DNA from 2 places in the Staphylococcus ursi genome. Region 1 is predicted to be linked to the other one. Evidence: predicted binding sites of a transcription regulator. Region 1 holds the regulator's gene; the other holds the start of a gene.
The links. Region 1 encodes LexA, which represses DNA repair genes until DNA is damaged. Its sites were predicted from a motif close to CGAACATATGTTCG; they were not measured.

Region 1 (4,443 bases):
TTAAGTGACCTGCAAGTGAAGCTGCTTCATGTGAAATACCTTCCATTAAGTCACCATCAGATGCCAATACATAAGTGTAGTGATCGACAACATCGATATCTTTGTTAAATTTAGCAGCTAAATGTTTTTCAGCCATTGCCATACCTACTGACATTGCAAAACCTTGTCCAAGTGGTCCAGTCGTAATTTCTACACCTTTTGTATGGTGATATTCTGGATGTCCAGGCGTTTTAGAATCCCATTGTCTAAATTGTTTTAACTCATCAAGTTCAAGTGAACCAGACACATGTAATAAACTATAAAGTAATGCTGATCCATGACCTGCTGATAAGATAAAGCGGTCTCTGTTGAAATATTCATGTGAATTTGGATTAAAGTTTAAATGGCGTGTCCATAAAGTATATGCCATTGGTGCTGCCCCCATTGGTAAACCAGGGTGACCTGAATTTGCTTTCTCAATAGCGTCAATACTTAATCCACGTATTGTATTTATAGCTAAGCTATCATTTCGTTGAGTCATTTGAAAATCCTTCCTTTCTCATTCCATATCATAATTACATTATAACCGAAACAGTGTTCGAAACCTAATAAATGGTACCGCGTTATCCATTATATTCAAAAATACTAACTACGTAATTGATTTTGCTTTTGAACTTCTTTTAATTTTTCAGGCGTTACGTCATTGCCATTTGGATCAATCACTTTTGTATTTTCGATTTGGCTTTTAAAACTGCTTCTAAACACTTCTAAATACTCACTTCTTAATTGAGATTGTTCTTTTGCTTCCGTTTCAGTAAGTCCTTCACTTTTTTTCTTATTTGCGAGTTCATTGATTCGATTTAACTTTTCTTTACTAAGCATATGAGCTCCCCTCCGTGATTTTCTTTACAAAAATATAACAGAAAAATGTTATAAAACCAAATGCTTGAACTTGGCATAAAAGTAAGCGTTATCATGGTTTGAACGTTTTTCTGTTCTAACACTTTTTTGTCGTATAGCATTTCATTTCATCTACTAAAAAGACCATCTCGTGTCGTTTAATCCATTCACATATATTTAAACAAGAAACTAGAAAAGACCATAGAGAAGATGACCTGAACCTTTTTCTCTCTATGGTCTTTGTATTGGTTATTTAATGACTCAGCGTCACGGCTACAACGGACTGTTCGTTTGTATGATTGCGCTGCTGTTCGTATTTTTGTTGTTGTTCTGTTTGTGTCGTTTTAAGTTGATGATCTGTCATTTCGTACGTTTGTTCTGTTTTGCTTGCATCAGTGGCGAGTAAAAAGAATGATAAAAATAAGATTAAAGAAATGATAAACACTGACAAGAACAAGTAAACCTCTGAACTTTTAATGTGAAGCATCTTCGTCACTCCTCGAACGTTTGTTTGTATTAATAATCTAACAGAACGAATGTTCTCTGTCAACACCAAAACGAACAAACGTTTGTTAACGTTCGCGTGGTATGTTATAATATCAACAAATAGTACTGAGAAGGAGTGTGGAAAATGAGAGAATTAACTAAAAGACAAAGTGAAATATTTGAATTTATTAAACATGTCGTGCAAACAAAAGGGTATCCACCGAGTGTTCGTGAAATTGGTGAGGCTGTGGGATTAGCTTCAAGTTCGACTGTACATGGGCATTTGTCAAGATTAGAAGAAAAGGGCTATATTCGACGAGACCCTACCAAACCCCGCGCTATAGAAATCGTGAATGAATTGATGGGCGAACCTGTGAATATGGAAGAAACAATCTATGTACCTGTCATCGGTAAAGTTACAGCAGGGACACCTATTTCTGCTATTGAAAATGTTGAAGAGTATTATCCGTTACCCGAACATTTTACATCAACACATAACGGTCAGATTTTTATCCTTAACGTTGTGGGAGATAGTATGATTGAAGCTGGTATTCTAGACGGAGATAAAGTCATTGTAAGAAGTCAATCGATTGCTGAAAACGGTGACATCATTGTTGCAATGACTGAAGAAGATGAAGCTACTGTAAAACGTTTCTACAAAGAAAAAAATCGTTACCGTTTACAACCAGAAAATAGTAGTTTAGAACCTATTTATCTAGAACAAGTTACAGTATTAGGTAAAGTCATTGGCTTGTTTAGAGAAATGTAATCTTGCGTCCACCACTCCTTCAAAAAAATGGACCTTACAAATTAAATGTAAGGTCCGCTCTTTCTAATTTTTATTCAGAATTTTTTTCACTTGTATTAAAATATCATCTGGTGTTTTCTTTTTATTCACTGTATTTTGTTGCTTTGAATTATTCTGCTTTGATGTCATTTGAATCACTTCCATGAGTGATATTCCCCAAAATTACCATTCAAAACATTAACCAATATAATTTTCTGTCCAATACGGTTGGCGTTTCTCATTAAAATCTACACCAATACCGATTGTTTTGACGTTTTCATTCAAAATATTTTTACGATGACCACTTGAATTCATTAAGCCATGGTGTGCAAAAATCGCACTTGTTTGACCATATGCCAAGTTTTCTGCTGCTGTCTGATATTGATGGCCGTCTTTTTCCATACGATCAAATGGTGATTCACCTTTAAGATTAGTATGGTCAAAATATTGATTTTCAGCCATGTCAGTACTATGTTTGCGTGCAGTGTCAGCTAATTTGTCCGAATAGTTAAGGGGTTGCAATCCTTTTTGAACTCTCTCAGCATTTAATAAATAATAATCTTCCTTCTCAAAACTTTCTTGTAAATATTGAGAAGGTGCCGCATATTGACTGTTCAATCTGTTTTCCATTTGATGACTGATTTGCATCAACCCTGTTAATTGATTGTTTTCATGTTGATCATAAAATGCAGTGGTATAAATCCCGTCTTTATCAAAAATATCGTATTCATCATTGTCATTTTCATAAATAGTGCGGCCTTTTTGAATACCTCCAATTGGTTGACCAAGTTCTTTACGTACCGCTTTTTTAGGTGTTCCGTATTTCACACCACTTTTTGATGTAACCATATTTTGATTGGTATATAAACCATGCACCTTATTGTCAATATAGCTAACCATGACAAAGTTGCTAAAATCTTGATGATAAACTTCCCATTTTGTCCCGTATTCATTACCAATTTCTGACTCAGGTTGACCCAGTTTTTGTTCGACTTCATCACGACTCATGTTCATCTGAATATTTCTAATTGCAAAATTTTGTGATTTGGGCTTTTTAAGTGTTGGTTCGTTCGTTTTACCTTCTACAAGTTGATCGATTTGTTGTGTAATCGATGTAGCAATTTTAGAAAATGTTTCATTCGGCTGAAGTGGTATGAGTAATAAAAGAATGATACCAACAACGGTGATTGAGAGAAATTTTTTGATAACGAACAGCTCCTTTTAGTCACGATCTCCGTTAAAGATAGAATTGCGTACGATGACATAATCTACTTTTCTTAAGGCATCTACATCTTTACCACCTGCGTATGAAATCGAACTTTGTAAATCTTCCTGCATCTCTACAAGAGTATCTTGAAGTGAGCCTTTATGTTCTACAAACATCTTTTTGCCTTCAACATTTTTACGTTCGCCTTTTTGATATTCTGATGCACTACCAAAATACTCTTTATATTTTTTACCTTCTATTTCAACTGTTTCACCAGGTGATTCTTCATGAGCAGCAAAGAGGGAGCCAATCATGACCATTGATGCACCAAAACGCACTGATTTTGCAATGTCACCATGTGTACGGATACCACCGTCAGCAATAATAGGTTTACGGGCAGCTTTACTACAATGATTGACCGCAGCTAATTGCCATCCGCCTGTCCCAAATCCAGTTTTAATTTTCGTAATACAGACACGCCCAGGACCAATACCGACTTTCGTTGCATCAGCGCCAGCATTTTCGAGTTCTCTCACGCCTTCTGGTGTACCAACATTACCTGCAATTACAAACGCTTTAGGTAAATGCTCCTTAATATATTGAATCATTTCAATCACTTGATCTGAATGTCCATGCGCAATATCAATTGTAATATATTCTGGTGTAAGATTCTCAGCTTTCAATGCATCAATAAATTCAAATTCACCTGGTTTAACACCTACAGAAATTGAAGCATATAACCCTTTACTTTGCATCTTTTTAACAAATGGTAAACGCGCTTCTTCTTCAAATCGGTGCATAATATAGAAGTAATCATTTTGCGCAAACCATTCAGCCAAAGATTCATTCATGACTGTTTGCATATTGGCAGGCACAACTGGCAACTTAAAACGTTTCGGTCCAAATTGTACAGACGTATCGATTTCTGAACGGCTTTTCACAACACTTTTATTCGGGATGAGTTGGATATCTTCATAGTCAAAAATTTTCATAAAAAAAGCCCCTTTATCTTTTTATTCCTTTGATAATATACTACCTTTAAGGAACAAAGTAAAATAAAGAGGGGATTGATTTACCAACTTGA
Region 2 (4,443 bases), 890 kb from region 1:
GACGCGCATTGAAAAATTGTCGATAGGTCAAATACGTCGCGACTAATGCTGAAATAATCGTCGCTGTAGTATGAATAAATACGACCATTAACTGAAACTTAATCGCTTGTATCGGCGGCACACCTGCAATAATCATCCCCGTCATCATACCCGGAATCGATACAAGGCCATATGTCTTCACAGAATCAATCGTCGGCACAATCGCGACTTTGATACTTTCCCTAATCGCATCTTTTGCCGCCATGGCTGGACTTGCACCTAAAGATAGTTTGGATTCAATGACCGCTGTCTCTTTCGTAAAAATACGATTTAAATTTTGATAACTTAAATTGATCGCAATCATGCCATTACTGCCGACCATACCCGCAACTGGAATGATTTCATTTGGTTTAAAATCAATAGCGCCCGTTAAAAGCACGCCACCTAAAGATAAAATTGCGCCTGTTAATATCCCCGCTAAAGAAATCCAAAACGCATGGCGCACCACTTCTGGCTTTCGCTTCCGTGTATTGGCGGCCGCGTTGATCATGATGACTAAAATGAGTAATAGTACAATCCATGGCGTTTCTAATTTAAAAACAAATTCCAGTAAATAACCAATGATCACTAATTGAATAACAGCACGTATCGCTGCAATGATTAAATCTTTAGCAATATGTAATCGCTCTTTAAACGAAACTAAAATGGGAATGAGTAGCAATAATGATGTCAATAATAGCGAAGTCGTACTCATCATGACAAACGCGCCTCCCTCGTTAACATACCATTACGAATTTCCATTTTGCGATGAAATTGGCGTTGACTTTGCGCATCATTGTGAGTAATCCACAAAACGGACATGCCTTCTTGGACTAAATCAAACACCAATTTTTCAATTTGACGACTGCTCTTGTCATCTAACGCACTCGTCGCCTCATCAAGCATCAGTATATCTGGGGTAAACATGAGCTGGCGTGCAATCGTGATACGTTGTTTTTCACCCCCGGACATATGTTGCACCTTGTCCGAAAGTTTGTATTTTTTTAAACCTACTTTTTCCAACAGCGTATTTGCTTTAGACTTATTAAACGAAACTTGACGCACCTTTGCCGGAAAAGCTAAATTATCTTGAATCGTCTCACCAAACAATTCCACACTTTGCGGCAAATAACTAATATGCTGTCTCAATATTTCCGGTGAATAGTGTGCATAAGGTTTCCCTTTAAATTCAATATTTCCACTGGTTGGGCTCATTAAATCTGCAATTAACCTCAACAGCGTACTTTTACCACTTCCAGACGGTCCGACAACAGCAACCGCTTCACCTTTTTCCATATGATAACTTATATTGTGTAAAATTTTGCGTTCACCGCTTTCGTAGCTGACGTTTGTTAACTCAAGCATAGGCGTTCTCCTCATTTTGATAGATCATATAGTGATATTCATGCCCGTAAAGTACTTTTTTCATTTTCTCACGGAACCCTAACTTGCGATACAACTGATAGGCACGTTCATTATGCTCATCACAGTTTAAACTCCATGTCGCTTCTGGATTCGATTGGAGACGTGCTTGAATCAATTTTGTCGCAATCCCTCGACCACGAAACTCAGGAAAAGTAGCAATCGCTTCAATATAATCATCTCCACGCTCTGCCTCTAATACAGGTAATGGCGTACCCGTTTCTAATTGAATGTTTTCATCTAAGGTTAAATTTTGCCAAGCCTGTTCGTATTCCGCTTCGTATTGTCCCGGATACGCAATCAATATACCTGCCACTTGTCCTGCTATTTCATAAATATCCACGTGTTCAATATGATTCCGGTAATGAACTTCTATTGCGCTTTTAACAAGTGCTGCTATCACGGTCTCTTTCTCATAACGACGCACAATTTCAAGTTCCATATCTTGCCAAATGAGGTATGTTAACTCTGCAATCGCACGCGCATCTTGGGATGTTGCTTTTCTAATCATATTTGAGTCACCTCACTCTTTACATTTTAGCCTATTTAACTGACGTTTAAAAATACCTCAACATTTTTACAAACGAATGTTCTAAAAATACTTCACAAAACAGAACAAGTGTTCTATAATCGGATTGAGGTGATTTCCATGCATGATCGTACGCTCCCTACAGCATACCAATCTGAAACAGACTATCGAAAAATTCCAAGACAATATCTTAACACTCGAATTCCTAGAGGGCGTGGCATTGTGAAATGGGCCCCTTTCGCAACATTGCCCGAACAGTTTGAAGCAATTAAACAGTTCGAGGCCAATCAACTTAAAATCGATCGTCCTGACTTAAGCGAAGATCAAATCAATGAACTGAACCAAATGCTGCATTTAAAAATATCGCACAACGCTTTTAGTAAAATTCACTATTGGCGCGCTGGACACATTCATACCATTCAAGGTTATATCGCGAGTATCGATACATTGACGAACGAATTAGTGCTCACTAATGAACGGCGCACAGATCGATTAGTCATCGGGTTGAACGAATTGTATGCTATTGAATAGTATAGGCATGCAACATCATCGCGTGATTTACCTGTAATTGACTTGATTTTATCCTATACCCTGATTTGAAAAAAGATGTCATGATTTGATTCAAAAAGATGTATTGGATATGCTTTTTATCACATTAAAAACACAAAAACACAGCAAACATTGTATGAAAAACAACATTTACTGTGTAAGGTTTAACCATGAAAAATCAATAAAATGACGACCGCTACAATTTGAGCGACTGTTGTGGTGATAATTCGGCGTGTGTACATATAACTAAAACCGAGCAACAATTGGCAAACAAAAATGAATGTCACGATCCACCATTGATCTAAATAGATAAAAAATGAACCTGAAGCTAAAGCACCGACTAATATAGCGAGCCACGGTTTTGAAGTCATACGCACGATTTCTTTTTGTAAGATAGTACGCATATATAATTCATGACATGGCATTACAAATAAAAGCGTCACTAAAATTTGCCATTTAAAATAGACACCTGTTCGTGATAATTGTTTAATCAACGAAGCATACGTCAGTTCTGAAGTAATCCATGAGAAAATGACTTGTATAAGTACAAGCGCAACACCAGTCGCTAACCCTATCGCAATGGATGTTAATAGACGTTTGGATGCAAAATCTCTTTGATAAAATACATAACTAATTCCTGCTATTAACATAATTCCTGTATAGAGTTGCCAATATACACCGTGCTCACCCCACAACAACATTAAAATGATGTGGAAAGCAATAAAGCTTAGTATAAACCAAAGTAGCGGTTTGTTGATCTTTTTCATATGCGTTTATCCTTTTTGTTCAATAATTTTATATCTCTTATGATTAATCACTGTTTTTTCAGGCAAATCTAAATCGCTGAAATTTTCCATAATCGTTAAATCAACAATGACAGAGTTATCATTGATTTTTTCAACTTTTCCTCGTATCCCATCATAAAATTCTACAATGTCTCCTACTTCTGCAATTGTCATCTTTCTGTCCCCCTTAGAAATTTACTAGCATATATTGTACTAAAATTTACATTTTAAATAAACAATTTACGTCAATTGTCAGAAATTATTTACATTCAGTGTCTTTTTAAGATAAATGATTGGAAAAATCGAATTAAATCATGCATAACATAAGTAAGGGCATATTTTGGGAAAGGAGTGTTTCTGAGTGAAATTTATTAGTAATCAAAACCATACTGATCCAACATTAAACTTAGCGATGGAAGAATACGTTTTAAAAACAGTACCTATGGATGACAACGATAGTTATTTCCTATTTTATATTAACCGACCGTCCATCATTGTTGGCAAAAACCAAAATACGATTGAAGAAGTGCATCAACCCTACATCGAAACAAATGCGATTGATGTCGTGCGCCGTATTTCTGGGGGTGGCGCAGTGTATCACGATTTCGGTAATTTGAACTTTAGCTTCATTACTAAAGATGATGGCGATAGTTTTCATAACTTCAAAAAATTCACGCAGCCGATTGTTGAAGTCCTCAACGATTTAGGTGTAAAGGCCGAACTCACAGGCCGCAACGATATTCAAGTTGGCCAAGCTAAAATCTCTGGTAATGCGATGGTAAAAGTGAAAGATCGTATGTTTAGTCATGGGACACTCATGTTGAACAGTGATTTGGATGAAGTGCAAAATGCATTGCGTGTCAATCCTGCAAAAATTCAATCTAAAGGTGTCAAATCTGTCCGTAAACGGGTCGCCAACATTCAAGAATTTTTAGATGAACCGCTCGATATTGAAGCATTCAAAGCGATTATACTTAAAAAATTATTCGGTGAAGCAGAAGTCGAATCTTATACTTTGACAGAGGAAGACTGGAAAAATATTGAAAAGTTAAGTAACGAAAAATATCGTACGTGGGATTGGAATTACGGTAAAAATCCAAAATATAACTTTGAGCGTGAGCATAAATTTGAAAAAGGTTT

Region 2: a site for LexA is predicted at 2,021-2,034, ahead of GZH82_RS03675 (YolD-like family protein). Genes of this name have one in related genera too.

Annotation. Positions count from the first base shown of each region.
Region 1 is NZ_CP048279.1:1,735,514-1,739,956, forward strand. Features, by position in the region: gene tkt (transketolase) at 1-520, opposite strand, end outside; gene GZH82_RS08095 (DUF896 domain-containing protein) at 625-861, opposite strand; gene sosA (DNA damage-induced cell division inhibitor SosA) at 1,133-1,366, opposite strand; gene lexA (transcriptional repressor LexA) at 1,511-2,134, shown strand; gene GZH82_RS08110 (CAP domain-containing protein) at 2,351-3,367, opposite strand; gene guaC (GMP reductase) at 3,374-4,351, opposite strand; gene rpsN (30S ribosomal protein S14) at 4,432-4,443, opposite strand, start outside.
Region 2 is NZ_CP048279.1:847,513-851,955, reverse strand. Features, by position in the region: gene GZH82_RS03690 (ABC transporter permease) at 1-736, opposite strand, end outside; gene GZH82_RS03685 (ABC transporter ATP-binding protein) at 733-1,383, opposite strand; gene GZH82_RS03680 (GNAT family N-acetyltransferase) at 1,376-1,951, opposite strand; gene GZH82_RS03675 (YolD-like family protein) at 2,090-2,500, shown strand; gene GZH82_RS03670 (CPBP family glutamic-type intramembrane protease) at 2,683-3,285, opposite strand; gene GZH82_RS03665 (YkvS family protein) at 3,292-3,477, opposite strand; gene GZH82_RS03660 (lipoate--protein ligase) at 3,665-4,443, shown strand, end outside.